DNA from 3 places in the Peribacillus simplex NBRC 15720 genome. Region 1 is predicted to be linked to each of the others. Evidence: predicted binding sites of a transcription regulator. Region 1 holds the regulator's gene; each other region holds the start of a gene.
The links. Region 1 encodes Rex, which represses fermentation and respiration genes when NADH is low (regulators of the CRP and FNR family bind a similar motif). Its sites were predicted from a motif close to TTGTGAAATATTTCACAA; they were not measured.

Region 1 (10,635 bases):
GCCCCTTATCGGGGTGGGAGACAGTGTCAGGTGGGCAGTTTGACTGGGGCGGTCGCCTCCTAAAGAGTAACGGAGGCGCCCAAAGGTTCCCTCAGAATGGTTGGAAATCATTCGTAGAGTGTAAAGGCACAAGGGAGCTTGACTGCGAGACCTACAAGTCGAGCAGGGACGAAAGTCGGGCTTAGTGATCCGGTGGTTCCGCATGGAAGGGCCATCGCTCAACGGATAAAAGCTACCCCGGGGATAACAGGCTTATCTCCCCCAAGAGTCCACATCGACGGGGAGGTTTGGCACCTCGATGTCGGCTCATCGCATCCTGGGGCTGTAGTCGGTCCCAAGGGTTGGGCTGTTCGCCCATTAAAGCGGTACGCGAGCTGGGTTCAGAACGTCGTGAGACAGTTCGGTCCCTATCCGTCGCGGGCGCAGGAAATTTGAGAGGAGCTGTCCTTAGTACGAGAGGACCGGGATGGACGCACCGCTGGTGTACCAGTTGTCTTGCCAAAGGCATAGCTGGGTAGCTACGTGCGGACGGGATAAGTGCTGAAAGCATCTAAGCATGAAGCCCCCCTCAAGATGAGATTTCCCATGGCGCAAGCTAGTAAGATCCCTGAAAGATGATCAGGTTGATAGGTCAGAGGTGGAAGCGTGGCGACATGTGGAGCTGACTGATACTAATAGATCGAGGACTTAACCAACGCTTTAAAAAAATGAAATACCTTCTTATTATCTAGTTTTGAAGGAACAACGTTCCTTTTATGTTTGGTGGCGATAGCGAAGAGGTCACACCCGTTCCCATTCCGAACACGGCAGTTAAGCTCTTCAGCGCCGATGGTAGTTGGGGGTTTCCCCCTGTGAGAGTAGGACGCCGCCAAGCTATAATCTTTGTATTCTTTTTGAGTAAATGGGAATACTTAATTTATAAAAGTAACATTTATACCGTCGCGGGGTGGAGCAGTCCGGTAGCTCGTCGGGCTCATAACCCGAAGGTCGCAGGTTCAAATCCTGTCCCCGCAATCATGAAAAAAACGAAACTTAGGTTTCGTTTTTTTGTTTTATCTGAAATACCTTCTAATATTATCTAGTTTTGAAGGAATGAAATTTTCTTCTTGCATTCTGATCTCATACATGATATGATAATGGATGTAATGTAAAAAAGATATAATGTTTGGTGGCGATAGCGAAGAGGTCACACCCGTTCCCATTCCGAACACGGCAGTTAAGCTCTTCAGCGCCGATGGTAGTTGGGGGTTTCCCCCTGTGAGAGTAGGACGCCGCCAAGCTATAATCTTTGTATTCTTTTTGAGTAAATGGGAATACTTAATTTATAAAAGTAACATTTATACCGTCGCGGGGTGGAGCAGTCCGGTAGCTCGTCGGGCTCATAACCCGAAGGTCGCAGGTTCAAATCCTGTCCCCGCAATCATGAAAAAAACGAAACTTAGGTTTCGTTTTTTTGTTTTATCTGAAATTCGAATAATTATGTCCCTAACTTATTTGTTTCTTCTTTTGAAACAAGGTAAACTACATATAGAATGGTTGTTGTTCCATAATATTGCGTTTATGGTACTCGACATGAACTATAGGACGTTTTCCTAATAATGATAAAGGTGATTGATATATGCAACATGTTGAATTGATTTCTCAGAATGAGGAAGAAACAGCGCAATTTGCGCATAAATTGGCACAAAAGCTTTCGAGTGGAGATGTGCTGGCTTTAGAAGGTGACTTGGGTGCAGGGAAGACGGCATTCACAAAAGTGCTGGCTAAAGGATTAGGTGTTACCAGAATGGTGAATAGCCCTACCTTTACTATAATAAAGGAGTACATGGGTCGCTTGCCTTTATATCATATGGATGTCTATAGGGTAAGTGAATCCGAAGAAGATTTAGGCTTTGATGAATATTTTGATGGTTATGGTGTGACTGTCGTTGAATGGGCCCATTTAATAAAGGATCACCTTCCAGAGGAAATCTTGACCATTTATATTTATCGTCTGGGCGATACAAGCAGGCGTATTGTTTTGGAAGCCAAAGGCGAACGATATGTAAAGTTATGTAAGGAGATTATTTGATGAAGGTTTTAGCTATAGATACATCGAATTTTACATTAGGGATTGCACTGGTTAACGGGAGTCAAGTAATTGGCGAGTATACGACGAACTTAAAGAAAAATCATTCGGTGCGGGTAATGCCAGCAATTGAAACGTTGCTGAGGGATTGTGATACTAAACCGAAGGAATTGACTAAGATAGTGGTCGCTCAAGGTCCAGGCTCCTATACAGGGGTCAGGATTGGAGTGACGATTGCGAAAAGCTTGGCCTGGACGCTTCAGATTCCGTTATCAGGTGTTTCCAGCTTAGAGGTTTTAGCTGCTAATGGACGTTATTTTAACGGGTTGATATCTCCCTTATTCGATGCAAGAAGAGGGCAGATTTATACTGGATTATATGAAATGGAAAAGGATTCTCTAAAGACAGTCATTGAAGATTGTAATATACTATCCTCTGATTGGGCGATTCAATTGAAGGAATTAAATCGTCCTGTTTTATTTGTTGGTCAAGATGTGGACATCCATCGGGATGCAATTACGGATGCATTAGGCGAATTAGCGGTATTTGCTCCAGTACAGTCATATAATTCAAGGCCAAGCGAACTGGCCTTTATTGGCCTTGATAAGACTGAAGTGGATGTTCACCAGTTTGTACCGAATTATATCCGGATGGCTGAAGCAGAAGCTAAGTGGCTTGAACAGCAGGGGAAATAAACAAGGAAAGCGACCGATTATTATGAGTAAAACATTGACGTTCCGAAAGATGAATACGGAAGATATCGACCAAGTGCTTAATGTGGAAAAGCAGTCCTTTACTTTACCTTGGAGCCGGGAAGCCTTTTTTAATGAATTGAATCATAATCAATATGCTGTATACATGGTGATAGAGGATGAAGGGAACATTGCCGGTTATTGCGGTGCATGGATCGTCATTGATGAATCGCACATTACCAATATAGCGATATTACCTGAATACCGAGGGCAAAAGCTTGGAGAAGCTTTGCTCAGGAAGATGATTGAAATCTCCATTTCGATGGGTGTGGTGAGGATGACGCTTGAGGTCCGTGTCAGTAATGCAGTAGCCATTTCGCTTTATGAAAAACTAGGTTTCCAAAAGGGTGGAATCCGAAAAAATTATTATACAGACAATCAAGAAGATGCTTATGTTATGTGGGTGAATTTTTCATGAAAAAAGATCAATTTATATTAGGAATTGAAACGAGCTGCGATGAAACTGCGGCAGCTGTCATAAAAAATGGAACGGAGATACTGAGTAATGTCGTGGCTTCACAAATCGAAAGCCATAAACGTTTTGGCGGTGTCGTCCCAGAAATAGCATCCCGTCATCATGTAGAACAAATTACGATTGTTCTTGAAGAAGCACTGCTACAAGCCGGTGTTACATATGAAGACTTGGATGCCATTGCCGTTACAGAAGGTCCCGGACTTGTAGGGGCACTATTAATAGGTGTGAATGCGGCGAAGGCTGTAGCTTTCGCACATGGAATCCCGATTGTCGGTACGCATCATATCGCGGGTCATATCTATGCAAATCGACTTATTCAGGAGATCGAATATCCTGCGCTTTCTTTGGTCGTTTCGGGAGGTCATACGGAATTGGTGCTTTTAGAAGAACCGGGTTCGTTCAAGGTGATAGGGGAGACGCGGGATGATGCAGCAGGAGAGGCGTATGATAAAGTGGCTCGAACCTTGGGGCTCCCTTATCCTGGTGGGCCTCATATCGATAGGCTTGCACAAGAAGGCTCACCATCTTTGAAACTGCCTCGGGCATGGTTGGATGGCAGCTATGACTTTTCTTTCAGCGGGTTGAAATCAGCTGTGATCAACACTTTGCATAATGCAGAACAGCGCGGGGAAAAAATTGAACCTAAAGATTTAGCTGCAAGTTTCCAAGCAAGCGTCATAGAAGTGCTTGTAATGAAAGCTGTAAAGGCTGCAAAGGAATATAATGTGAAGCAGGTATTGCTTGCTGGAGGAGTTGCGGCAAATAAAGGCCTTAGGGAAGCATTAACGGAAGCTTTTAATGATTTACCTATGGATATATCCATTCCGCCCCTCTATCTTTGTACGGACAATGCCGCCATGATCGGTGCTGCTGGCAGTGTCATGTTTGAAAAGGGAAAACGATCTGGTTTGGACTTGAACGGAAATCCTGGATTGGATATAGAAGCATTTTAATTGACGAGAAGGCAGGATCCCAAACTTCGGAATCCTGTCTTTTTTGTCCTGTTAATAAAAAAATAGAATATTCTGTGGATAAAGTTTTTTTGATAATCATAATGCATGTGTATAAAGTGGTGTTTTTGTGGATAAGTGGATATGTTTCTGTGGATAATGTGTATAACTCAAATTAATGGCTAATGAGCGGTAAGTGATTTGTTAACAAGTTTGTGGATAACTTTCGTGAAACAGTTTAATTGGAAAAGAAAAGACCGAGTCATTTGACTCGGTCAATTGTCATTCTTCCAGTTCAGCCCATTCTTCGAGAAGCTGGTCCAAACTTTCCTGTGCATTATCAAGCTTTGCTTGGACTTCCATTACTTTTTCGTGATCCTGGAAAACATTTGGATCACAAAGGAGGTCATTATATTCGTTTATTTCGGTTTCAAGAAGCTCCATGGCTGTCTCGATTTCCTCAATGCGACGTTTTCGCTGGCGTTCAGCTTTTTTTGCTTCTTTATCAATTTTGTAATTTGTTTTTTCTACGGCTGTATCTAATGTTTTCGCCTGATCCTGCTGTTCAAGTGCTTGGATTTCCGCTTGCTCCTGTTTCTTCTCTAAATAGTAATCATAATCACCGAGGAATTCTTCATTGCCGTCTTTGGAGAGTTCTATCACTTTCGTTGCTATCCGATTTATGAAATAACGGTCATGTGAAACGAATAGAATAGTTCCCGGATAATCGATCAATGCGTTTTCAAGCACCAATTTACTATCGAGGTCCAAATGGTTTGTTGGTTCATCAAGAATTAAAAAATTCCCTTTTTCCATCATCATTTTGGCTAGCGCAAGCCGAGCCTTTTCGCCCCCGCTTAGTGTGGAAACGATTTTCAAAACATCGTCCCCGCTAAATAGGAAATTACCGAGTACGGTGCGAATGTCCTTTTCCGGTTTAAGGGGATAGTCGTCCCATAATTCATTGAGTACGCGTTTATTGGAAACAAGGTTAGCTTGTTCTTGATCGTAGTAGCTGACTTCTACGTTCGTTCCAAAACGGAAGTCCCCAGAAAGTGCAGGCAGATTAGAGATGATCGTTTTCAGTAACGTTGATTTTCCGACTCCATTTGGGCCAACAAGAGCTATGCTCTCTCCTTTTGTCATCCGGGAATTTATATTCTTTGATACAGTTTCCCCTTCGTATCCGATAGCCAGGTCCTGAAGGTGGAGTACTTCATTTCCGCTTTGCCTTTCAATTTGAAAAGAAAAATTCGCGGATTTTTCATCACCTTGCGGCTTGTCCAATAGATCCATCTTTTCGAGCTGTTTGCGTCTGCTTTGTGCTCTTTTCGTGGTGGAAGCCCTTGTGATATTACGTTGGACAAAGTCGCGAAGCTTTTCAATTTCCCCTTGTTGCTTCTCGAACAGTTTCATGTCCCGCTCATAATCTTCCGCTTTTCCCTCTAGGTAAGAACTATAATTACCATGGTATTTTTTCATGTTATTCCGGGAAATCTCATATACCAGGTTTACTACTTTATCTAAAAAATAACGGTCATGGGAAACAATAAGGACAGCTCCCTGGTAGCTTTGTAAATATTGTTCAAGCCAAGAGAGGGTTTCGATATCCAAATGGTTCGTCGGCTCATCCAGAATCAATATATCCGGTTTCCTTAAAAGCAGTTTTCCTAATGCAAGCCTTGTTTTTTGCCCACCGCTTAAAGTGGAAATTGGGGTAGAATAGTCAAAGTCAGCAAACTGAAGTCCATGCAATACGGAACGGATATCCGCTTCATATTGATAACCGCCCTTCTCTTTGAATGCCACCATCAAAGTGTCGTATTCATTCAGCACTTTTTGGTAAATTGTTTCGTTTTCAAAGATGTCAGGTCTGGCCATATCAGCCTCAAGGCGACGCAGTTCCTTTTCTTGCTCTATAAGGTCCGTGAATACAGTCAGCATCTCATCCCAAATGGTCAGTTCGGATTCCAATCCCGTATCCTGGGCCATATAGCCGATGGTGACGCCTTTTGGTTTGATTATTTCACCGCCATCATGGGAAAGCTGCCCGGCTATGATTTTTAGCAAAGTGGATTTACCGGCGCCATTTCGGCCGACAAGTGCAATTCGATCTTTATTTTGAACTTCGAGCTTCATATTTGATAAAATAAGTTCAGCTCCATAATATTTCGATAGTTGATTGATTTGTAATAAAATCATAGATTTCACCTCAATTGATTATTGTTAGTGTAACGTATTTTAGTTATTATCGGCAACAGCTTGGTTCCAAGCTAAAAGAAAAGCTGTTACATAAAGTGGAATAATAGTGTATGATTTAGGAGGGGTTACTTAAATGGGAAACTTAACGCATTTTAATGAACAGGGCAGGGCCAAAATGGTCGATGTGAGTGCTAAGCCTGAAACAACCCGGACGGCAGTAGCTCAATCGAGCATTTTATTGAATGATGAAATATATGAATTGGTCACGAACCAGAAAATGAAAAAAGGTGATGTACTGGCTGTTGCACAAGTTGCAGGAATAATGGCCAGCAAAAATACATCCAATATAATTCCGATGTGCCATCCCATTGCTCTGCAAGGGGTCAATATAGCCTTTGATTGGGAAAAAGAAGAACAAGGATATAGGCTTAGGATTGAAACGGAAGCTAAGACAAAAGGGAGTACAGGTGTTGAAATGGAAGCGTTAACAGCTGCATCCGTGACTGCCTTGACTGTTTATGACATGTGTAAGGCCCTTGATAAGGGAATGGTGATCGGGCCTACATTCTTAGTGGAGAAAACAGGCGGAGTTTCCAGTAACGATTATAAAAGACAAGTAAAACAAACAGATAGAGATTAAGTTGAAAAGCATGTGTGAAGGCGGGGAAGAACAATGAACCATGACCCAAAGATACCGCAGGCGACAGCCAAAAGGTTGCCATTGTATTATCGATTTTTAAAGAACTTACATTCCTCAGGCAAACAAAGAGTTTCTTCGGCAGAGCTAAGCGAAGCTGTAAAAGTGGATTCTGCTACCATTCGCCGTGATTTTTCCTACTTTGGCGCGCTTGGGAAAAAAGGCTACGGCTACAATGTCAATTATTTATTATCCTTCTTTAGAAAAACACTAGATCAAGATGAATTGACCAAAGTCGCTTTAATCGGGGTAGGAAATTTAGGAACCGCTTTTTTAAATTACAATTTCATGAAAAATAATAATACTAAAATTGAAATGGCTTTCGAAGTTTCTGAAGAAAAGGTCGGCAAGCGAATAGCTGATGTGCCCATCTATCATATGGATCAAAACGATACACTATTGCAGGAAAATAATATTACTGCGGCTATATTGACAGTGCCTGCACAGGTAGCCCAGACAATAACCGATCGTTTAGTCAAAGCTGATATAAAAGGAATATTGAATTTTACTCCTGCACGGCTGACCGTGCCTCCATCCATAAGGGTTCACCACATTGACCTGGCGGTAGAGCTTCAGTCGCTCATCTACTTCCTGAAACATTATCCTGTAGTGGAAGAAGCTGCAATAGAGGAATGAAAAAACACTGCATCATTGCATCGTTCAGTTTGTATACAAAAGGGGTGCGGAATTTTTTAATTCCGCACCCCTTTTGAAATTTTGGCCCGAGGTTAATTAAAGGCTGCCAAAATTTTACGAACCAAATCGTTCACTGGCACCAGTTGGACTAAAGTAATCAAATCAAGTTGAGCTATATAGAATAAAAAGCATCCTCATCACTTCAAGTTTTAATCCTTCTATTTTAAAGAGACTGTAGGAGAAAGGGGTTCATAAAACGTATCTTTCATCAAATGCTGATCCCGAACCAACTGGTCCAAAGCAAAACCTTCAATTCCTAAGGTATGGTTTCTATCTAAATTTTATAACGAAGTTGATTGGAGAGGAAGGTGCGAGACACCTGCGGGAAAAGCGCGTACCTGGAGCGGAAATCAACGTCCAAATTGTAAAAGCCATAAAAAAACTGTAGACAAACTCAACTTTCATCGAGTTTGTCTACAGTCTGAACGCTGCATCATTGCAGCTTTTTTTTATTTTTTCTTATTTTTTTGTGCGGCTTTAATCTTAAAGTGCAGCATGATCATGCGTAATCCCGATCCAAAGTCAAGAGTTGCAATAAGGACAAGTATGTAGGCAAAGATTCCCCATCCGGAAGAATTGACGGTTTGAATCGCGATAGCTGTAAAAAGAGCTCCTAAGCCTGCATAGATGATGCCCATGAATAATGGTGATTGACGTTTCATAATAAACCTCCGATGAAGGCCTGTGCAGTATCTAGCATCTTCTCAATATCCTCCCGATATACCACTTGAAGGATGATAACAAGCGTATTCATTGCAATATGAGCGCTCATGGAAACGAGAATGCGGCCTGTTTTTGCATAAAGGAAAGCAAAGGTGAAGCCCATTGCTGTATATAAAAGAAGATGTTCAAATTCACCATGCGCCAAGCCGAAAATAACTGAGCTGATTAAAGCTGAAATAAAGAAGTTAAAGCGTTTATGAAGTGATCCGAAAATGATTTTCCGGAAAATTAATTCTTCCAATATAGGTCCAATTACTGAAGTGACGAAAATGACCATGGGGACTTTGTAAATGAGTGAAATGAGTTGCTGCGTATTTTCAGATTCAGACTCCACCCCAAGCATTTGTTCAATGCTGCCGGCAATGCTTTGCGCAAAAAGAGCCATGAAAACTCCTGCAATTGACCATAATACGGACATGGGAACGGAAGTTTGATTTCTCGTGTCCAACTTTTCCCTCATATCTTTTCTCATTAAAAAAAGAATCAAGAATAAAGCAGCGAGAAAACTGAAAACTATCCAGTATGCTGCAGACTTCACTTCGAGTTCATCAGCCGGCATTCCGGTATAAGACCCGATCAGCATGAAAATGGGTACCCCAACAATACTGGATAATTGCATGGCAATATAAGTGATGATGACGAACCAATATTCTTTTTTCAAAAATGAAAACTCCTTTTATTTAGTCACCCATTCCGCTTGGAACGTTCCTGATATGGGGACCATCTATAAACGCATACTCCAAAATGGTATCAAATATTGAGGCAGAACTCCACTTAAAGGTACCCCCTAATAAAACATTTCAATTACTTGGTTAAGGAAATCATTATGCTAAAGTAGTATACCCGTAATTTATCAGAAATTAATAAAAAATTTTCAATAAGATACTTGCAAAAAAGGCTCGGTTTATTTAATATTATAAATGTGTTAGCACTCGATGATGAAGAGTGCTAATAATCATGAAACAAATTATCAAGAGAATATGAGGAGGTTGTTTCACTTGTTAAAACCATTAGGTGATCGCGTTATTATTGAACTAGTTCAAACTGAAGAAAAAACTGCAAGCGGTATTGTTCTTCCTGATACTGCTAAAGAAAAGCCACAAGAAGGTAAGGTAGTAGCAGTTGGTACTGGCCGTGTCCTTGAAAATGGCGAACGTGTTGCTTTAGAGGTTGCCCAAGGCGATCTAATTATCTTCTCAAAATATGCAGGTACTGAAGTTAAATACGAAGACACTGAATACTTAATTTTACGTGAAAGCGACATTCTAGCTGTTATCGGCTAATTATACATCATACTTAACTGAACGAAAATTTTCTTAAAATTTTAGGGAGGTACTTATAAATGGCTAAAGAAATTAAATTTAGTGAAGAAGCTCGCCGCTCCATGCTTCGTGGTGTGGACGCACTTGCAGATGCAGTTAAAGTAACGCTTGGACCAAAAGGTCGTAACGTGGTTCTTGAGAAAAAATTCGGTTCACCGCTTATCACAAATGACGGTGTGACGATCGCTAAAGAAATCGAATTAGAAGATGCATTCGAAAACATGGGTGCGAAATTGGTTGCTGAAGTAGCAAGCAAAACAAACGACGTAGCTGGTGACGGTACAACTACTGCAACGGTTCTTGCTCAAGCGATGATCCGTGAAGGTCTTAAAAACGTAACAGCTGGTGCTAACCCAATGGGTATCCGTAAAGGAATCGAGAAAGCGGTCAATACTGCAATTGCAGAATTGAAAGCCATTTCCCAACCTGTTGAAAACAAAGAATCAATCGCACAAGTTGCTGCCATCTCTTCAGCTGATGAAGAAGTGGGACAACTGATTGCGGAAGCAATGGAGCGCGTTGGTAACGACGGCGTCATCACAATCGAAGAGTCTAAAGGTTTCACAACTGAGTTGGACGTAGTAGAAGGTATGCAGTTCGATCGTGGGTATGCTTCTCCATACATGGTTACTGATTCAGATAAAATGGAAGCTGTCCTTGAGAATCCATATATCTTGATCACAGATAAAAAAATCACGAATATCCAAGAAATCCTTCCTGTACTTGAGCAAGTTGTTCAACAAGGGAAAC
Region 2 (10,635 bases), 1.2 Mb from region 1:
GAGAAGCAGGTGTTTCAAAAACCTCCGTTTCCCGTTATTTAGGGGGGAGATATGATGAACTCTCTGACAAAACCCGTAAGAAAATCGAGCTGGCGATCAACAAAATGGAGTACCGCCCAAACACGATGGCAAGAGGGCTCAAAAGCAATAAGAGTTATTTGATTGGAATCATCGTGGCGGACATCAACAATCCATATACGACGGCCATCCTTCGGGGGGCTGAGGATATATGCAGCCAGAATGGATATAATCTGATGATTTGCAATTCGGATAATAACCCCGAGAAGGAAAGAGGCTATTTTGATATGCTTCTATCCCATCGCATCGACGGACTTATCATTCATACGACTGGCGGAAATCACGACATGCTAAAACAGATGCAAGAGCAAAAGACCCCGATCATCCTTTTGGATCGGAAGGTGCCAGATCTTGAAATCGATACGGTAGGATTGGATAATTTTCAGGCTACTTCACAAGCGGTCAATTATTTGGTTGGCCAAAATTATGAACGAATTGCTTTTTTCAGTGAACCTGCAAGCAAGGTCAGTACCAGGTATGAACGGCGGCTATCCTTTCAGCAAACGCTGATGAGCCACAGTCATCCGAGTTCAGGTGATGTTTATGAAGTCAATGTCGACGATTTAAAAGATGTCGAGTCCAAGCTCCAGCATTTTTTAGATGACTCAAAAGGAGTATCAAGAGCTATATTGACGGCAAATAGCGTCGTGCTATTAAAATTAATTTTACTTTTACAAGAAAAGAAACTGTCGGTCCCGGAAGATTTAGCCATGATGGGATTTGATAATCCTGATTGGAGCACCATTGTTTATTCGGGCATTACAACGATTGAACAGCCCACATACCAGATAGGGGTCGCTGCTATGGAAATGATCCTGCGCCGCATTGATGGACAGGTTTCCCCAGCGCAGACAATGGCGTATCAAGCGAAATTGAATGTTAGGCAAACGACGCCTTTTATACAGAAATAAGTCTTCTAAGCATGGAAGACTTTATTTAAAAGTAAAATGGTACCGGTACCATTTATTCAAAAGGAGGAAGGATAAACGATGAAAGTCTTTGTATGCATGAATTCAATACCACTGGAAGTGCTTCAAACACTCGGACATCTTGAAATTATAAAAGCGTCAGCGGCTGCCGGAGCTGATGGAATCGAAATCAGAAGAGAGCTATTGGGCCCGGATGATACGTTGGAAGAATTGGGTGCCTTATGCAGGGAGCTTAACTTGGACATTTATTATTCCGCTCCTGATTTCCTGATCGGAACAAACCATCAAATGAATGAAATAGGTTTTAAACGTTTGGCAAGGGAAGCGGATGAACTGGGAGCGGAATTGCTGAAGATGCCTCTAGGAAACTACGATTTCTTTAAAACTGATATGTTTCGAATGAATGAGGTCTTGGTGGAAAATCTGCAAAACCGTGAATTAAAAATCACCATCGAGAACGATCAAACGCTGGGCGGTGGAAATGTAAACCGGATCGCTCATTTCCTGAGTCGCACCGAAAAGTTGGATATCCCGATTAGATTGACATTTGATACGGGCAACTGGCTGTATACAGAAGAAGTTCCAATGAAGGCTGCGAAAGATTTAGCGGGATATGTGGACTATATTCATTTGAAGCAAGTGAAGCGCGAGAAAGAGGAATGGGTGACCGAGCCGGTATCTTTGCCGCTGCAGCCTGATGTAATAGAGTTAATGGAACGTTTCAGTGGTACATGCCCGAGAGCGATAGAATTCCCGGTAACCCTGGAAAATGTAGAAACCTATATTTCACACATGAAAATGGAGCGGGGTGTTAGCCATGAGCGAGCTTAAGGTATTGACGATGGGAGAGGCTATGGCGATGTTCATAGCGGATGAGCCAGGGAATCTTGAAGACTGCTTTAGTTATAAACGTTATGTGGCGGGGGCGGAAACGAATGTAGCGATTGGCCTGTCAAGGTTAGGGGTTAAAACTGCATGGATGAGCAAAGTGGGGGATGATTCGTTCGGGCGCATGATTATGAAAACGCTCACAAATGAGGGGGTGGATGTCTCCAATGTTTTGGTGGATCCACTCAATCCAACTGGGTTCCAGTTAAAATCGAAAGTCGAACAAGGAGATCCGGTCGTTGAGTACTTTAGGAAGAATTCAAGTGCGAGTAAGATTTCCCTGGAGGACTTTCCCCTGGAGAAGCTCCCTTCAACTCAGCACCTGCATTTAACGGGGATACCTCCTGCCATTTCCAGTAGTTTCAGAGAGCTGTCGTGGCAAGTCTTGAATCATATGAAACAAAAGGGTGTAACCGTTTCATTTGATCCAAATCTGCGTCCATCACTCTGGCCGAATGAAAGGGAGATGATCAGCATCGTCAATATGTTTGCGGAAGAGGCGGATTGGCTGCTTCCCGGAATGCAGGAAGGTGAAATTCTTACAGGATACAGCAACAAGGAGGATATCGCCAGTTACTACCTCGAACTCGGCGTTAAGCTTGTGGTGATTAAACTCGGGGAAGAAGGAGCCTACTTTGCGACCCAAAATGAAAGGAAGGAGGTACCTGGTTTTGCCGTAACGGAAGTCGTGGATACCGTAGGGGCAGGAGACGGGTTTGCTGTCGGGGTAATTAGCGCTTTACTGGAAGGGGCATCGTATGAAGAAGCAGTTTTACGCGGAAATGCGATAGGGGCTAAGGCCGTGATGTCTCCCGGAGATCACGAAGGCCTCCCTAATATGGAAGAGCTAGAACACTTTATGAAAAAAGGAGTGCTTCAATCATGTCTCAATTACAAGTAGCTTCGAGAAAAAGGTGGATGAGATTGATCCCCCTAGTGTTCATCACATACAGTCTTGCATATCTCGACCGTGCCAACTATGGGTTTGGAGTAGCGGGAGGAATGGGGGAAGACCTTAATATCACAGCCGGGGTATCTTCCTTTCTGGCCGCGCTGTTTTTCCTTGGTTATTTCTTCTTTCAAGTTCCAGGTGCACATTATGCAGAAAAGAAAAGTGCCAAGATCCTGATTTTTTGGAGCTTGATTCTCTGGGGAGGACTGGCCACATTGACGGGGATGGCGACAAGTGTGGCATGGCTCTATCCGATTCGCTTCCTGCTTGGTGTTGTTGAAAGCGCTGTTATGCCTGCGATGCTCGTTTTCCTTAGCCACTGGTTCCTAAAAGAAGAACGTTCCCGGGCCAACACCTTTTTGATTCTGGGGAATCCTGTTACTGTATTGTGGATGTCGATCCTTTCCGGCTACCTATTGAAGGCATTCGACTGGAGATGGCTGTTCATCATTGAAGGACTTCCGGCTGTCCTGTGGGCGTTTATCTGGTATAAGCTCGCCAATGACCGTCCCAAAGATGCCAAGTGGCTTACAAATCAGGAAAAGCAAGATATGGAAGCGACCCTCCAGAAAGAACAGGCTGCATTAAAACCTGTAAAAAATTATAGGGAAGCTTTTAAGTCAAAGCAGGTCATCGTGCTCAGTATCCAATACTTCATGTGGAGCATCGGGGTTTATGGGTTCGTCATGTGGCTGCCGTCCATTATTAAACAGGCGTCGAACATGGATATAGTGGCAACGGGCTGGCTTTCATCCGGACCTTATTTGTTAGCGGTCATATCGATGCTGGCACTATCCTATTTTTCGGATAAAACATTAAATCGGAAAACGTTCGTTTGGACATCGCTGCTTGTCGGGGCAATCGCATTCTTCGGGTCCTTCATGCTCGGCACATCGAATTTCTGGCTTTCATATGCCCTGTTGGTCATTGCAGGCGGTGCGATGTATGCCCCGTATGGACCGTTCTTTGCCATCATTCCTGAAATCCTTCCAAGAAATGTGGCTGGCGGAGCAATGGCCCTGATCAATAGCATGGGGGCGCTTGGCTCATTTGTAGGTGCCTATTTCGTCGGATATTTAAACGGATTGACCGGCGGGCCTGGAGCATCCTATATTTTCATGGCGGGATCTTTATTGATTTCAGCGTTACTCACATTGATGGTTAAAAAGCCTGCGGTTACGCCAGTCAAGCAAATGGAGGTGGTTTCGTCTTGAAGATTCAGCTGGCGTTGGATCGCATGAATATGGAGGAAGCCATTGAAATGGCACGAAGCGTGGAAGCCTCGATTGATTGGATTGAGGTGGGGACTTCTCTGATTAAAGAGTTCGGAGTGAACAGCATCAAAGAAATGAAAAATCACTTTCCTGAAAAAAAAATCATTGCCGACATGAAGACGATGGACAATGCGGCTTATGAAATGGATCTTTGCTTTCAAAGCGGGGCTGATGTAGCTACGGTAATGGGGGCTGCATCGGATGTAACCATCCAAAAATGCCTGGAAAAAGCGTGTGAATACAAGGGGCAGATCATGATTGATTTATTGAATGTATCCGATACCCGGCTTGATCAATTACGGATTTACAGTCAGGCAATATTCTGTGAGCATGTAAGCAAGGACAGCCAGGAGAATTCAGGTCATGCCATGATCAATATGAGAAATCATGCTGGGTCCATGAGAGCTGCAGCAGGAGGGATCACTCTTTCGTCCTTGCCTGTTATGATCAGGAAGGGGCTTGATGTCATTATCATTGGCTCGGCGATTACAAAAGCAAAGTATCCAGCAGAAGCTGCCCGTCTAATTAAGGAAACGGTGAATGGGGAGAAAGGTGTGAAGGAAGTTTGAAAAAGGAAATTGCGGTTATTTTAGAAGAAATGAACGGTGTATTTCACAAAATGGACGGAGGGGAAACGGATGCGCTCCTAAAAAATTTACGGTCTGACACCAGGATCTTCATCGTGGGTGAAGGCAGATCGGGCTTCATGGCCAAAGCCTTTGCGATGAGATTGATGCACCTTGGCTTAAACGTCTATGCAGTCGGGGAAACGATTACTCCTTCTATTGCAAAAGACGATCTGATCATAGCCATTAGCGGGAGCGGCTCGACCAAAAGTGTGATATCGGTTGCGGCAAAAGGCAGGGAAGTGGGATGCAAGGTGTTTTCGATCACGACTAATGACCAATCGGATTTAGCGAATGTCTCTCATGAGGTCTTGGTGATTCCGGCTGCAACGAAAAATCGCTTGGAACATGAAACGAAAAGCGTCCAGCCGTTAAGTTCATTGTTTGATCAATGTGTACATGTTTTATGTGATGCAGTATGCTTGGACTATTCATTAACCCAGTCCATAAGCCACGAGCTTACTTATTCCAAACATAGTAATGTAGAGTGAAATATGGCGGGCTCCTTCAGTGGGGGCCCGCCTTTTTTGAAACGAAAAATGCCCTTATTTCCAAACGGGAATAAAGGGCATGTACCGTGACATGTCACGGCGATAATAAATTAATAAGCTAGGCTGAATAGGGCTTTGATGTGTGTTAGATAGCGAACATTACTTGCTTCTTTCATCAATGTAGCCGGCAGACCTTTAAGGGACGTGTTATTGGCCCCAACGGTTGCCACCGCATCCTTACGGCCAAGGCTCGCAAGTGTACCTGAGTTTACAGGTGAAAATTCTTCAAGTTTCTTGCCTTCAAAGGCTGCATATAGGTTGTATCCAACAAGCTCGCCCATTTGCCAAGCATTTTGTGCAGTAGGAGCGTATGGACGTCCGCCTTCTGGAGGGAAAGCAACGGCGCTGTCCCCGACAACGAATACGTCATTATGGGATTTGGATTGCAAGAACTCATTAACGGTTGCTTTACCGCGATCCACTTCAAGGCCTGATTCGCCTACGATAGGAAGAGCCGCAACTCCGCCTGTCCAAACAAGCGTATTGGCAGTTATCGTTTGTCCGTCTTTCAATTCGATTTGATTTCCTTTAACACCCGTTACAGGCAGACCTGTCAAGAATTCAACGCCGCGTGCTTCCAAGCTTGTCATCGCACGTTCGATTAAGTGATCAGGCAGGACCGGAAGAATTTTTGGACCAGCTTCAACAAGCTTGATTTTCAAATCCTTGAAGTCCACTCCGAACTTTTTAGCGATTTTAGGGAAATGATCCACGATTTCACCGATTAACTCAACGCCCGTCAATCCGCCGCCGCCGATCACGATGGTTGCGTCCGCTTCATTATTGGTTTGTGCATATTCGCGGATGCGATCTTCGATATGTTTGTAAATCTTGTTTGCATCATTTACGGATTTCAAGACCATGCTGTTTTCCTCAAGTCCCGGAATGCCGAAGAATCCTGTTTGGCTTCCCAAAGCAACAACCAGGGCATCATAAGATAAAGTGGAACCATTGGCAAGTTTCACTTCTTTGTTATCGACTGAGAAAGACTCCACTTTGGAAATGATAAGGTCGATATCTTTTCCTTTGAAAAGCTTTTCCAAAGGAATGGAAACGGCTTGTTCAGAAATGGATCCGCCTGCAAGACGGTGTAATTCGGTGATGATTTGGTGCGTTGAAAATTGATTCACCACTGTAACCTGAACTTCATCTTTATTGTAATATTCACGTACGGATAAGGCAGATAGTAATCCTGCGTAACCTGCACCTAAGATGATGATTTGTTTTGACATAGTTAATCCCCCGTCCTTACTGATTGAAAGTTTATCAAATTATTTTTGGTTATTACGTTCTGAAGAGACCTCAAGAAAAGCTTGGGCGAAACGGAAAAGTTTTTGTGCTTGCGGATCTTTCATCATCCTTAACAGACCGAAAAGACCGATCACATCATTATTCACTTCAGCACGATCCTTAGCTTCGATGGCATTAGCCGCAAGCCCTTTTACTGAATGTACTACAGGTGTCGCGATCTCCGAAATGGCGCTGACCGTATCATTTTTCAAAACATCATCAGTCGCAACCGATTGAGCGAAATCATAAGACTTTGTTAAAATATTCACTAATTCAGTCAGTTTTGGTAACTGCTCAACTAAAGTGTTCAATGATTCCTGAACCTCAGGCTTTAATAATTGGTCCAGTACATCTAATTGTTTTTGGCGGGCATTAAGTTGTTCAGTTTGTGATTGGGTAATCGTTTCTGACATATCCAATTCTCCTTTGCATTAAGCATTTTGTTGATATAAATAGAAAAACTTGTAAAATATTACACAATGTGTGACAAGAAGAAATACTAACAAAAATGTAATAAAAGCTATCCTATAGTATATCCCTTTAGTTCCATGAAAACAGCTGATTTTTTAAAAAAGATCCATAAAATAATCATTTCCTGCTTTTTCGAAGTACAAATTCCAAAGAGAGATACCATTTTTCCCCTAAATTGGACTTTAAGAGGTTGTCTATCATCGTCCCCCTATCATACATATTTCCATCTTGATTTGCCATCCTAAAATGATGGAGGTGAAAAAATGTGACTGATTCAGAATCTAAACTTACAGAAGAGAATAATGATAAGAAGCTTCATAAACTGGTTGGCAGTATGGAGTATACTAAAGCGCAACTTTTGGAAGGTATGAATGGAATTTCTGAAGTTTACCTCAAAAACAGTGAGGAAGGCACATCGGAAACACCTGATAAATAAGATTGTTGTGTAAGCATAGCGAAACATTTATGTTTACTTAAAATATCAAAACCAACCGAAAACAATGGCTTGAGGAAAACATTCAAAGCGTTGAAGATAAATTCGCCAATGGCGAGCTGGATAGTCTGGATGTCATTCGACAGTATGGGTCATCATCGAATATGCAACGAATAAAGTCCTTCCAGAATCAACAAAACAGTTAGTGAATCCATGAAAACCCGTTCATTGGCTTATTGGAAGTGACGTGAAAAAGATTCCGAATTCATTCGGAACCTTTTTCATCAGCACATTTTTAATGGAAGCCCATCAATTCCCTCACATGTTTACAATTTTCTTTTGAAGTGAGCATTTCCAAGAGCGTAAAGGCCACATCGAATGCTGTGGAAGGATTGTAGGATGTAATGATATTGTCCGTGATGACAATCGGTTCATTAACGACAATCGCACCAAAATCTTTTAGCTGCCCCTGTCTCTTACTGGTTGGATGGTTGTACGTAGTGGCCTTTCTTCCATCCAATATCCCGCTTTTTCCTAATGGGAGAGAACCTACACAAATGGTTGCTATGATTTTGTTCTTGTTATGAAAATACTTGATCACATCAAGAAACCTCTGATCATAGGCATCCTCATAGAAACCGGCTTCTTCAAAACCTCCTGGAATGGCCAAAGCATCGAAGTCATCAAGGTTCACTTGATCGATAGTCAATTCGGGCTGCACGATGAAATTCCATGTGCATTTCAATTGTTCATGAAGTCCCACCGTAACCAGATCAGTGGTACCATCACCCTCTAATTTATTCCAGCCCAATACATCCGTAAACACACTTGCTTCAACCGCTTCGAATCCATTGGATAGCAGCATCAATACTTTTTTCATAGCAGCATCCCCCTTATTTATATTTGTATTTATTATATAAAATTGAAATTGCCTAATACATACGATAAATTATGTAATCATCTCGCTTCTGTTTATTTTATAATGTATTTAATGGATTTTTATTAATAATAAAAAGTGGGAGTGATTGAAATGGATCGAACGGACAAAAAGATACTTTCCTTGCTGGAGAATAATGGGCGCATGTCCATGAAAGAACTGGCACATGAAGTTTCCTTAACGGCTCCAGCAACGAAAGAACGTGTGAATAAATTAGAGGAAAGCGGAGTGATAAAAGGATATAAAACCGAAATATCACTTGAAAAACTTGATAGGAGCATAACGGCATTCATATTATTCGAAACGGATAGATGCAAAGACTTTTATCAATTTAGCTTGAACCATCCGGAAGTACTGGAATGCCACCGGTTAGCCGGTCAATACAGTTATTTGATTAAAATTAGTACATTTTCCATGGAAACGCTGGAGGACTTCGTTGATGAAGCCATTAAATATGGGAAATCGTCCACCCACCTGATATTTTCTTCTGCATCGAAAAATGTTTTTTCAGGCGAGAAGATGTAACCGGTTTTTACCCATTTACATCTTTAATATGAGCAATCAGCAGGAAAAAACTTCACCTATATAGAAAGTAATTAGTAACAAAAATCACAGTTGGAAGTTCAAAAAGGGAGTGGAGAAGGGTGAGTTTTGTTTATGAGGAAGAAAAAATAATGGAATTCCTTTTGCAGAATAAAAGTGAATTTGAAGAATATCTTTTATCAGAAGCTGTCAATGTCAGGGATAAAATCGAAGAAATTCTGCTGATTGGAAATGTCGACCTTTTGAATAATGCACATAAGCTCATCCGATATATAGTGGAACAGAATGAAACGGATATGATTACCTTTGCCGAACAAGAGGGAGTTACATGGGCCACCCACTCCTTGACGCTTTCATTCAAGCTGGAATGGATTCAGGCCCTCCGCAGAACTCTTTGGACCTTTCTTTATAAGTTCGAAAGTGCAAAAGTAGTGTTTAGTGAATCCAAGACCTTTTTTGAATTAGAGAAAAAAGTGAATGAAAAGGTTGATGTATTTCTTAAATCCTTTTTCGTCAGTTACTCCGATTACAAAGATAAATTGATCCTGGCTCAGCAAAACTTGGTGGAAAATCTATCCGTCCCAATCATTCCAGTCAATTCCACCACCTGTGTCCTTCCGTTAATTGGGACAATCGATTATTCACGAATACGGATAATTGAGGAAAAAGTATTGATGGAGATAGGGAAGCTGCGGATACAGACCTTGATCTTGGATTTATCCGGTATCATTGAAATGGAAGTTGAAATGATCAATGATTTAATGAAAATCCTCGATGGAACGGCAATGATGGGGTGTAAAGCTGTTGTGACTGGATTACGCCCTGAAGTTGTTACGAAAATGATCCGTTCAGGGGTTCAGGTAGATAATAAAGCAGAAACAAAAGGGACGCTGCAGCAGGCCTTGAAGGACTATCTTGTAATCACCTAAATCGTGAAGTGGGAGTCGCTATGTTTTGGTGACTTTTTTTTGTGGGTAATTTGGGATATTAAGGGAATTTATTTGTTGTTTTTTTCGACTCGAATAAGTAAATGGAATGGGGAACGGATGCTCCGAACAAACCAAATCTAGGTTCCAGTTGATTTCAGAAATCCGCTCCCTTTCCGCCGACTGTCTGCCAAGCCTCATCAAAGCAAGCGTCTGTGGGGTCTCGACTAGCCAGTTATTCGGCAGGAGTGTCGCAAATTTCTTAAATGGAACCCTCCAAAGAAGGTTTTCGTTTCACTTCAGCAAGGAATAGACATATGTATCATGAGGGATGCCGTTTTGGTAAATATAACTCCTTAATATTCCTTCCTGGATGAAGCCCAGCTTAAGCAACAGCTCACTTGATGGACTGTTTTCCAGAAAAACGACCGCGCCAATGCGGGTTAAATCAAGGTCGTTGAAACCGTAAGCGATAATTTCTCTAAGAGCTTCTGACGCATATCCTTTCCGCCAATGTGCAGGATGGATTTCATATCCGATTTCCGCCCGTCTGTATTTGGGACTGTGGGCATGAAAGCCGATAGTGCCAATTAATTCTTGCGTATCTTTTCTTTCAATTCCCCATCGAACCGCCCGTTTTTCAAGATAGTTTTTCGCAAAGGATGCTACAATATCATTCGCCTGTTCGATATTTTCCAATGAATCCTGCCCATAAAAGCGGGTGACTTCATCTTTTG
Region 3 (10,635 bases), 210 kb from region 1:
TCTCATTGCATTGATTCCAAGACCTATGGTAAAACTACTAGTTAAAAGAAAGATTGTTTGAAACATTAGGGTTGGGACTTTAAAAAGATGTTCCCCTGTTGGACCATTTCCAGTTCCATCAACTAATACAAAATAAGTGGCGAACAGTGTAGCGAAAAGAGCTATTTCTGCCCCCAAGAAAATCCAGAATCCAAAAATCTTTAAGCGATTTTCTTCCGTGCTATATTCTAGTGGCAGCGAGTTATCTATTTTCATTACTTAGCACCTCGCAATTTATTTTCAGTTTCTTCGATCTCTTCAACAGAGATATAACGTCCGTGATCTTTTTCGAATGAACGGTGAATCATACAAGCAAAGATACCGATCGTTGCAATGATTGCAATGATCCACATGCTGAATACCATTGCAAAGCCCCAAACGAAGAAGATACAGCTCATGATAAACGGCACGCCACTGTTATTTGGCATATGAATCTTTTCTACTTTACCGCCAAATAATTTAAAGCCTTTTTTCTTTGAATCCCAGAATGCTTCTGTAGAATCAACTGTTGGCACAACTGCAAAGTTATATTCAGGGATTGGTGTATGTGTAGCCCACTCAAGAGAACGTGCATCCCATGGATCGTTTGAAATATTTCTTGATGCATAACGAGTGCTCCAATAGATATTGTACACAATTAGTGCAAAACCTATTGCCAAGCCAATCGCTCCAACGAAAGAGAGCATATTCAATGGACCATACCCTGTTGATTCAGAGTACGTATACATACGACGTGCCTGCCCATCTAAACCAGTGATGAACATCGGGAAGAATGTTACATTAAAGCCGATTGTAATGAACCAGAACGACCATTTCCCAATTTTTTCGCTCAACATGAAACCGAACATTTTTGGCCACCAGTACGTGAAACCAGCAAGTACGGCAAATACAGTACCAGGGATTAAAACGTAGTGGAAGTGAGCTACTAAGAACATTGTATTATGGTATTGGTAGTCAGCACTTGCCATTGCAAGCATAACCCCTGTTACCCCACCGAGCGTGAAAATCGGAATGAAAGCTAAAGAGTATAGCATTGGAACGGTAAAAACGATTTTACCTTTCCAAAGTGTGAACAACCAGTTGAAAATCTTAACACCAGTCGGGACGGCAATTGCCATCGTGGTAATCGAGAAGATACCATTAACCATTGCACCGTGACCCATTGTATAGAAATGGTGAGCCCATACAATGAAAGATAGAGTAGAAATAGCTACCATGGAGATAACCATCGAATTATACCCGTACAGGTTACGACGTGCAAATGTTGAAATGATTTCACTGTAAATACCGAAAGCTGGAAGAATTACTATATAAACTTCAGGATGTCCCCAAACCCAGAACAAGTTAGCCCAAAGCATATCGCTACCGCCATTGGCCATCGTAAAGAATTGAGTTCCGAATAGACGATCCATAGTCATCAACGCAAGTGCCACTGTCAATACAGGGAAAGCGAAAACGATAATGAAGTTTGTGATCAAGATAGACCATGTGAACATTGGCATTTTCATTAAGTTCATGCCAGGTGCTCTCATTTTCAAGATTGTTACGATAAAGTTAATACCAGTCAGTAATGTACCGATACCAGCTATTTGAAGTGCAATCGCATAATAGTTGGAACCTACTGATTCACTGAAATCATTACTTGCCAGTGGGAAGTAAGATGTCCAACCTGCATCAGGCGAACCACCGACTACGAAAGAGATGTTAAATAGCATTGCCCCCATGAAGAATAACCAGAAGCTTACTGCGTTTAGACGTGGGAATGCTACGTCACGCGCTCCAATTTGCAATGGTGTGACAATGTTCATTAACCCAATGATAAATGGCATAGCCATGAACAGGATCATGACGACCCCGTGTGTTGTAAATACCTCATTATAATGCTGTCCATCCAAAAGACCGTTATCTGGAATAGCCGTTTGAGCACGCATCATAAGAGCATCGACGCCACCACGGAAGAGCATAAGCAGTGCTGCCAAGATGTACATGATACCAATACGTTTATGGTCAACCGTTGTTAACCACTCACGCCATAAGTAACCCCATTTTTTAAAATAGGTAATTCCGGCAACAACCGCAATCATGGTTAAGCCAATGGCAACCATGGATGCATAAATCGCAGGACTTGGATGAGGTACGGCAAATCGATCAAAGTAATCCATACTTTTGTGACTCCTTTCAGGAAAATATTCCTTATCTTGTAAACCTAGAAATTTTATCTTACGAAATTAATTCTTAGTGATCATGATTCATGTTGCTGTGTTCTGAATGTTCCTCGTGTGAATCCTTGGAATCATTTTCTTCAGTATCAGAAGATCCGTGGTTACCATGACCAGCATGTTCCCCTTCAGGAGCTGGAGAAAACTCTAAGTGAGTTCCAGTGTAAGTGGATTGGCCCACATGACCAGGTTTTAATAATTCATTGAATTTTTCCTCAGTAATCGGTTTAGCAGTAGCTTTAATTTCATCTACCCACTTATCGTATTCTTTTGCTGAAAGTACATTAACGTTGAACGTTTGCTGAGCAAAACCTGAACCACTGAAGTTTGAATTTCGACCCATATACTCTCCTGGTACATCAGCTGCTAAATGCAACGTATTTACCATGTTCGACATCGCGTATTTTTGTCCTCCAAGTTGCGGAATCCAGAAACTGGAGATTGGACCGTATGAGTAAAGTTTAAATTCAATTGGTCGGTCAGTAGGTAAAAACAGATAGTTGACTGTTTCGATATCTTCTTCCGGATAACTAAAATGCCACTTCCAGTTAGAAGATGAAGCATAAATAACTAATGGTTCTTGATCTGCATATCCTTTAGGTGTTGCCTCAACTTCATTTGTTGTTTTAACAGTAACAACGGATAGGAAAGCGACGATCAAAATTGGGATCGCAACCCAAATTATTTCAAGAACCTTACTTCCTTCAATATGAGGCGGTTCATAATCATCACGTTGTTTGGAAGCACGATACTTCATTATCATGAAGATATACAGTACCATAACGACAAGGACGACAAAGGCCATTGTCCATATCGAAATCATAATAACATCTGCTTGTGTTGCAGCTACTGGCCCTTTAGGGTCCAAGACCATTAATGGGTTATCGCAACCGGTTAGCACAGTGGCAATTGTAAAAAGTATAGTTAATAGAGCCCATTTTATTTTCATAGTACTACCCCTTTCTTACATAATAAAATTCCAATTGGTAATTATTCGGACAAAGTGTTACCATGTTCACAAACCCGACATACCAATATTAATCCCAAGTCTAAAAAAAGACAATACAAAGTGACATCTGTCACATAAAGTTCAATAAAAAGCAGTAAGAAGATGGTAAATGAACAGAAATGTTCGAAAATCTTCAGCAAATGAAATATAATAAATGTTTAATAAATTACCTATGGAAAATCCACTTATCAGTACTAGATTGCAATAGTACCGGTCACTTCCCGTTTAATATTACTCTAATATAATGAAATAAAATTTCCACATTATATTCACGTATATATTACCTCAAAACTTCTTAAGATTATGAATTATATTACCTATCCTGTTAATTAGATATATATCGTAGTAAAACGTGATTTAAAACGGATTTTCTTCACTCGGCCATGGAAGTTGGCAAATGGTTGCCGCATTGTACAAAATGCTATATTCATGCTTCAATCCCCTTATGACCCAACACTGGTCAATATTATATATATATAAGGAAACAACGAGTGTGAAATGTAATTGATTCTTTCTTCTCGCATTACTTATTGACCTAACAGTATTCCTAAAGTGGTCATGGGTGGAAATAATTCAGGTGTCAGTCAAACTTGTTGCAACTATAGTCAAGTTGTTTATCAATCAATTTCAGTAGGACAGGACAAAAACTATTTTGGATCAATCAACTCCGACTTTTGGAAACTCACTACTCAAAACCCCATATTGATAACGGAATCCCTTTTGTATCATCAAGTAAAAGTACATAAAAAAAACCACGAGAAAAGGACTTTTTAAAAGTGTCCTTTTCTCGTGGATATAGTTCAAAATATAATGTGAAAACTTCCTGGCGTTCAGGCAGTTTGGTTTGAATGTCCAAGCACATCGTATGTATTTCAAAGGGTTGCTGAAATATATTTTTGGTACATAACGAGTGCAATATATTGTATTGAATTAAAAAGTAGCCAACTGCCAAGTCCTACACAAAATGAAAGCGCATTCAATCATTCAGATCAGGTTGATTCAAATTCTTTAGAAAGGCGAACAGCTCAGCTGGTTATGTTCATTCATGTTAGTTAAGCTGATGTTAGAATGCCAGTTCATTAAGCTACATACCTGGTTTAGTTACTGAATTCTGTACTTCTTTTTGTTTGAGGTTTAGCATTTGATTTAATTTTTATGATTTTAGTCGTTTCCGGTTCAATTCTTTTACCTTTATGTGTATTCATTACCATTTCTTCTGTCAGGACAAAAAATATACCAACTAGAAAAATTGCAGCTGCGCTTAGTGTGATGGCAATTCCAACAGCGGTAAATATATAATCCTTATTGTAATCGCTTACAAAGAAACTTAAAGCAAAAATAATAATTCCGATTACACAACCTGTGCCCGATACCCATTTCACTGCATCTAACATCTTCTGATTAGCTTCCATAATTTCATCCCCTTTCTTTCTATTTTATGACATTTCACAAATTTGTCAAATCTTTTCTATTTTTTAACATATCCACGATGAAAACCTTGACAAATAGAGGCCGGCACTATTCACTTTTAGGTACTAAAGACTATATGAAAGTTCTTCAAAAACAGTGCAAATACACTATCTATTTTTCCGATATTAACCTTTTGTATATTATTAAAAACTTCTCAACTGCCAATTAAAAGACCCCTGATGAATAATCAGGGGTCTAACCACTTTCTATGGTTTTTGCAAGGTTAACGTTATCGTTTTCTCTTCAGTGCCTCGATATACTTTAACCTTTACTTTATCGCCGATTTTCTTATCTGTATATAAGTACTTCCTTAATGCAGCGGCAGTATTTATTTTCGTTCCATCAATCTCAACGATGATATCCTGTTGCTTAAGCCCTCCATTCGCCGCAGCTGATCCCGCTTCTATACTCGTCACCATTACACCGGCCTTTGCGGCTTCAGGAACATTTTGAATGTAATATTGCGGCAGTTCTTCTATACTGGCCAAACTGACTCCTAAGTATGGGCGCGTGATTTTTCCATTTTCAATCAGCTCCGTAACTATCGGAATCACATCATTACTTGGTATAGCAAACCCTAAGCCTTCCACACCGTTTTCGGAAATCTTCAAACTGTTTATGCCGATCACTTCCCCAGCGGTGTTGATTAAAGCACCGCCGCTATTGCCAGGGTTGATCGCTGCATCTGTTTGAAGGACATCAAGTTCCCACTCCCCGTCCGAGGTATCGACTGAAATGGAGCGTCCGGTCGCACTGACGATCCCTTGTGTAACCGATCGTGAAAAATCAAGTCCAAGTGGGTTGCCAATTGCCAATACTTCTTCACCTGGACGCATGCTATCAGAATTCCCGAATTTAATTCCCTCCGGTGCTTTCGAGGCATCAATTGTCAAAACCGCTAAATCCGTCAAAGCATCAGCCCCGACAACTGCTGCCGTTGCCTTTTGTCCATCATACAATGAAATTTCGACTTCCTTAGCTCCTTCAATAACATGATTGTTCGTGATGATATAGGCTTTCCCATCAGCTTTTTTATAAATGACCCCTGAGCCAGTGCCGCTTTCAACCGTTTCGCTCTCGGTGCTTTGCCGCTGGTACGGGTTCTGGGTTTGCATCTCCTGTAAATTCACGACCCCTACAATCGATTTGGATGCTGATTCGACCATCTGTGCCCTATCATTTGAATCCGTACTTGTCGATAACTTTTCCGCAGTGACACTTTTATTCTTTTCAACACTTTCCGTTTGCTGTACACCTGCCGTTTTGGTTGACTCATTCACTGAACTTTTCCCTTGATCTATAAAGTCCCCGCCAAATAGAAATACAGACGATGTAACCATAGAAGCAACCGTTCCGGAAACAAGGCTGGTTATCCAAAGAGACTTACCCTTTTTCCGTTCTGCCTTGACTCTGACTTGCTCCTCACCATTATAATTCTCCATCTTTATCCCTCCTATGATTGTCCTTTACTTGGCTCAATCATAAACAGTAAATATTAAAAAATTCTTAAGAAAATAAAGAATAAGGCGACCTTTTTACAAAAATTATAAAATTTTATCGAATCCTGTATTTTGCGGCGTCACAAAATAAAAAGGCCTCAACAGGGGCCTTCAATTCCACCATTCAGTTATCCTTACATGACTTCATATACTTCTTTAGTCTTCTTATTCACGCCATACCAGCCCCAAGTAGTGGTGTGGCCACTTTTCTGACTAGGTTCATCCACCTCGAAAACATGAAAAATATAATCTCCCTTTTCGGCATCATGATCATATTCGATATGCAAATGCGGAAAGTTTTCCATATCCACGTAATCCTTCACAAGCTTCTCCGCCTGAGATTTACTTAATGTACTAACCGAATCCTTGCTTCCTTCTTTGCCTTTTGTTTCCGTAGCCGCCTTATCTTCTACTTTAGATCCGTCCTTAGTTGTTTCCTCCGCCGGTTCCATTTCGTCATTTCCCTCTACTGCTTCTATCGTGGCAGAGTCTGATACCGGGTGCATTTCCACCGCCTTTGCAACCATTAGTTTACCTTCCCGGTATTTTGCTTTATATGCGGTTGCTTCTTCAAAATCTCTTTTGGCCGAATCAAAATCCTGTTCGTCGTATTTCTTCATACCACTCGCCAGAAAACCTGAAAGATCCATTAACTCCCTTGCTTCCGGTGTTTTTGCTTCTTTATAAGCTAATTCAAATGCCTCGTGGGCTTCTAAATAATTTTCCTCATTCAACTGACTTTTCCCTAAATCCATATTGGAATCATAATTCCTTGTTACGCAGCCTGAAGCAATCAACACCAAAAAAATAACCATGATTGACCTCTTCACTATATCTCTCCTCACTTTTCCATAATATTCTGTAAATCTATCTTAAACCATTTGATAAGAAATCCGATACCTCTATTTCCTATCATTTTCATTAAGGAAATGTTTACTTTCATGATTAACTTTTTACAAATAGTGGTACAGAATAGATAAACGCTTGAAAGGATGATAAGCAGAATGATGCAGGAAAAACAGACCTATCATGTCGATTTGGTCAGCGGCGACGTACTTGGACAAAAACTTGAAGAGAATCCGAGCTTCACTGTATACGCAACCGATGAGGAACTTGCAGAATTAAAACAATGCTTGGAGGAACACCGGACAGATGACCTGGAGTCATATGCCCGTTCACATGTGCCCTACCTTCTTTATCATCATGACCGGGCAAATGATAAATACGATGCAGCCATGAAAAGGCTTTATGCCCTCATTTATAAATTAGGGGATGAAACGGCACGAAACCATATTGAAGAAATCGGCATTTTGAAAGATAACAAATTCGAGGGACAAGAAGAAGTGCAAAAGTTCAAATAAGAAATATGAACAGAACCTGAAATTCAAAGGTTCTGTTCTTTTATGATTAAGTTTCAAAAGGTTCCCCCCATAAAAAAAAACCATTTTGTGGTTTATTAAATAGTTTTATTAGCAGAGTTCTTTCAATCTACATATTTATCTTTCAAATAATCTGAACCAATACCACCAATAACCATCAAAGCTAATGGTAAAAAATTCGATACAACTGGCATACTTTTTAAAATGGTAATATCCGTGCCAACAAATTTGTTAAGACCAAAAATAATTAATTTTGACACTAACAAAAATGCACCTAGTAATAACACGATATCAAAAAACATTTTCCTTTTTGGAAATGCTAACTGCTTACTTTCCCGTATTATTTTTTCTTTCAATTCCTCGTCACTCCTTAATAATTCATCTACTGTAATTTGAAATAAATCACTTAAATTAATGAGTACTTCAATACTTGGATAATTTTTTCCCGTTTCCCATTTTGACACAGATTGGCGACTCACATGAATCTTCTCTGCAAGATCATTTTGTGACCAATTTCTTTTTTCTCGTTCTTTTTTTAATCGCTCGCTAAATATCATAATGAGTTCATCGCCTTTCCTTACTCCTAGTATTGTGAGATGAATTATGCAAAGTAAAGATAGTAATAAGCGCATTACTATGCAACTTATGAGTGACACCGAAGAAAACCTTGATATATCAAGGGAATCAGTTTAATTTTCCGGAACTGCTGTAAGTTTTTTCTTTTAAAAAACGTTCCAGTTGATTTCAAAAATCCGCTCCATTTCCGCCGACTGTCTGCCAATCTTCCTCACCGCAAGCGCCTGTGGGGTCTCGGCTAGCCAGTTATTCGGCAGGAGTGTCGCAAATTTCTTCAATCTAAGAGTAGTTATTGTAAGCAACTACTCAATCATATAATTTTTTTATCCAATAAGCCATCTTACTATTACATATATCAAGAATTAACTAATTAACCTCAATTTGAAAAAAAGCCTTGTATAGACAAGATTTTTAAATCTATTTTTTATAAATCCCGCTTGTTTAATTAAACGAAGCATTTTTATATTTCGCTCTTTGAACTCTTTTGCACTAATACTCTTTCACAGTATAACAACAGGCAATTATCAAAGGTTAGTAAGCTTAATATCGTTACATTCAGACTCTAATTGTAGAACTTTATCTTTTCATTATGAAGTTGTCCTGCACATGCAAAAAAAAGGTTGCCTCAGCAACCCTCACTATAATGAAGGAACTGTCTCCAGCTCCCGGTATGAATTCATTGCGTTGAACGTAATAATTAGTTCTCATAACGTTTCATTCATTTGAAGAAACACTCTCATTATCGGAAAATGATTCCCACGTTGTACATAAAGTTCGTAGACTGGAATTAAAAGAGTGGAACATTTAATCTTTTGGGTTCACTTCAATGAAAGATCCTTTTTATTCACAATTTAGTTTACTTATTTTTCTCCTAAAATAGCGAGTGGACTAAATACTTCATAATGAATATGGTCTTTCGATACACTCCATTTATTTAGGGCCTCATTGATTGCTTCCATAAAAGGAATAGGTCCGCAGAAATAAAAATTAGCCTCTTTTGATGGAACGATAGATTGCAGGAAGTCTAAACCAACGTATCCTTCTTTATCAAAATGCCCAGAGGTTCGATCGGCTTCTGTTGGTGCACCATAGACTACAAATGATTTTATATGTTGATGTTCATTCACTATTTGTTGCAGATGATCTTTAAAAGCATGTGTTTGACTATTGCTTGTTGCATGGATAAACGTAACCTGACGTTGTGGTTGCTTTTCTATAATGGTATTTAACATGCTAAGCAAAGGTGTAATGCCAATACCGCCACTAATTAGAACAACGGGTAAATCAGTGTTATCCAGTTCGAAGTCACCTGCTGGAGCAGAAAATTGCAGCGTATCTCCAACTTGCAGCTGTCTATGTAAATAGTTAGATACAATTCCAGATGGAGCATCTCCATGGGCATCTTCACGTTTAACACTAATTCGGTAGTAATCCTTACCAGGTGAATCCGAAAGACTGTAATGGCGTATGTGCGTATATTTCTCGCCAGGAACTTCAGCCTTAAGTGTTAGGTATTGCCCAGCATGATAGGAGGCAATGGGTTTTCCGTCTGTAGGCTTTAGATAAAAGGAGGTTACCACATCACTTTCTTTTATCTTTTTATCGATATTGAAGCTTCGATATCCTTCCCATCCACCAGGCTGATGTTCTGTTTCCTCATAAAGGTTTTTTTCAATATCAATAAAGGCATCTGCAATATAGCCATAGGCCTTTCCCCATGCCTCTATGATTTCATCTGTGGCTGCGTCACCCAACACATCTTTAACTGCTTGAAGCAACGTTTCACCTACAACCGGATACTGTTCAGGCTTGACCCCTATCGCACGATGTTTCTCAGTAACTCTTTTAATTACAGGTTTTATCGCTTCAAGGTTCGTAATATGTTCACCTGCAGCATAGACAGCATACCCCAAGGCCTCTTGTTGAATTCCTCTTTTTTGGTTCGTTTGGTTAAAAAGGTTATACAAATCAGGAGCTTTTGAAAATAGTAATTCATAAAATCTCTTTCCTATTGGTTTACTATGTTCCTTGAGAACAGGTGCTGTTGACTGAACGATTTCTATGGTCTTAGCATCAAGCATGTTAAAATTTCCTCCTCAAATTTCAGGGATATATACTGTAAATAGCATTCCCACTTAATATTGGAGTAAACATGATATTTGGGCCCTGTTCACTTATCACTTACCAACCCAAACTTCTTACTAAAGGCAGGCTTCCGCCCATTTGGAGATTTTGAAATCCCTTAAGATAATTCAAAGACACCATACCTATTAGTACGGTGTCTTTTGTTATTTTAGTATCCTTGGTAACTTAACTGACCCTTTATATCAATAAGAACAAAGCTGCTGATCAGTAACAGAAAAAAGTGTTATAGGGTCCAATTGATAAGCAATCCTGCTTGTGCTAACCCACCACCGAAACCATATAATAAAATCTTCTCACCA

Region 2: BS1321_RS16950 (helical membrane plugin domain-containing protein) is a predicted target of Rex. The motif match lies at 7,051-7,068, and genes of this name have one in related genera.
Region 3: qoxA (cytochrome aa3 quinol oxidase subunit II) is a predicted target of Rex. The motif match lies at 3,326-3,343, and genes of this name have one in related genera.

Annotation. Positions count from the first base shown of each region.
Region 1 is NZ_CP017704.1:2,264,194-2,274,828, reverse strand. It holds rRNA gene BS1321_RS10730 (23S ribosomal RNA) at 1-695, shown strand, start outside; rRNA gene rrf (5S ribosomal RNA) at 759-874, shown strand; tRNA gene BS1321_RS10720 (tRNA-Met) at 941-1,014, shown strand; rRNA gene rrf (5S ribosomal RNA) at 1,165-1,280, shown strand; tRNA gene BS1321_RS10710 (tRNA-Met) at 1,347-1,420, shown strand; gene tsaE (tRNA (adenosine(37)-N6)-threonylcarbamoyltransferase complex ATPase subunit type 1 TsaE) at 1,619-2,071, shown strand; gene tsaB (tRNA (adenosine(37)-N6)-threonylcarbamoyltransferase complex dimerization subunit type 1 TsaB) at 2,071-2,763, shown strand; gene rimI (ribosomal protein S18-alanine N-acetyltransferase) at 2,786-3,238, shown strand; gene tsaD (tRNA (adenosine(37)-N6)-threonylcarbamoyltransferase complex transferase subunit TsaD) at 3,235-4,248, shown strand; gene BS1321_RS10685 (ABC transporter ATP-binding protein) at 4,528-6,447, opposite strand; gene moaC (cyclic pyranopterin monophosphate synthase MoaC) at 6,581-7,087, shown strand; gene BS1321_RS10675 (redox-sensing transcriptional repressor Rex) at 7,121-7,780, shown strand; gene BS1321_RS10670 (YdiK family protein) at 8,290-8,502, opposite strand; gene BS1321_RS10665 (CPBP family intramembrane glutamic endopeptidase) at 8,499-9,224, opposite strand; gene groES (co-chaperone GroES) at 9,562-9,846, shown strand; gene groL (chaperonin GroEL) at 9,906-10,635, shown strand, end outside.
Region 2 is NZ_CP017704.1:3,501,358-3,511,992, forward strand. It holds gene BS1321_RS16915 (LacI family DNA-binding transcriptional regulator) at 1-989, shown strand, start outside; gene BS1321_RS16920 (sugar phosphate isomerase/epimerase family protein) at 1,068-1,838, shown strand; gene BS1321_RS16925 (sugar kinase) at 1,825-2,796, shown strand; gene BS1321_RS16930 (MFS transporter) at 2,778-4,061, shown strand; gene hxlA (3-hexulose-6-phosphate synthase) at 4,058-4,690, shown strand; gene hxlB (6-phospho-3-hexuloisomerase) at 4,687-5,238, shown strand; gene BS1321_RS16945 (NAD(P)/FAD-dependent oxidoreductase) at 5,349-6,530, opposite strand; gene BS1321_RS16950 (helical membrane plugin domain-containing protein) at 6,570-7,001, opposite strand; gene BS1321_RS27550 (hypothetical protein) at 7,325-7,495, shown strand; gene BS1321_RS16955 (DJ-1/PfpI family protein) at 7,788-8,372, opposite strand; gene BS1321_RS16960 (Lrp/AsnC family transcriptional regulator) at 8,523-8,954, shown strand; gene BS1321_RS16965 (STAS domain-containing protein) at 9,074-9,901, shown strand; gene BS1321_RS16970 (GNAT family N-acetyltransferase) at 10,193-10,635, opposite strand, start outside.
Region 3 is NZ_CP017704.1:2,056,616-2,067,250, forward strand. It holds gene qoxC (cytochrome aa3 quinol oxidase subunit III) at 1-255, opposite strand, end outside; gene qoxB (cytochrome aa3 quinol oxidase subunit I) at 255-2,201, opposite strand; gene qoxA (cytochrome aa3 quinol oxidase subunit II) at 2,275-3,207, opposite strand; gene BS1321_RS09780 (hypothetical protein) at 4,365-4,679, opposite strand; gene BS1321_RS09785 (S1C family serine protease) at 4,944-6,179, opposite strand; gene BS1321_RS09790 (hypothetical protein) at 6,371-7,051, opposite strand; gene BS1321_RS09795 (hypothetical protein) at 7,241-7,597, shown strand; gene BS1321_RS09800 (helix-turn-helix domain-containing protein) at 7,720-8,172, opposite strand; gene BS1321_RS27465 (hypothetical protein) at 8,338-8,493, opposite strand; gene hmpA (NO-inducible flavohemoprotein) at 9,052-10,272, opposite strand; gene BS1321_RS09810 (ketoacyl-ACP synthase III) at 10,560-10,635, opposite strand, start outside.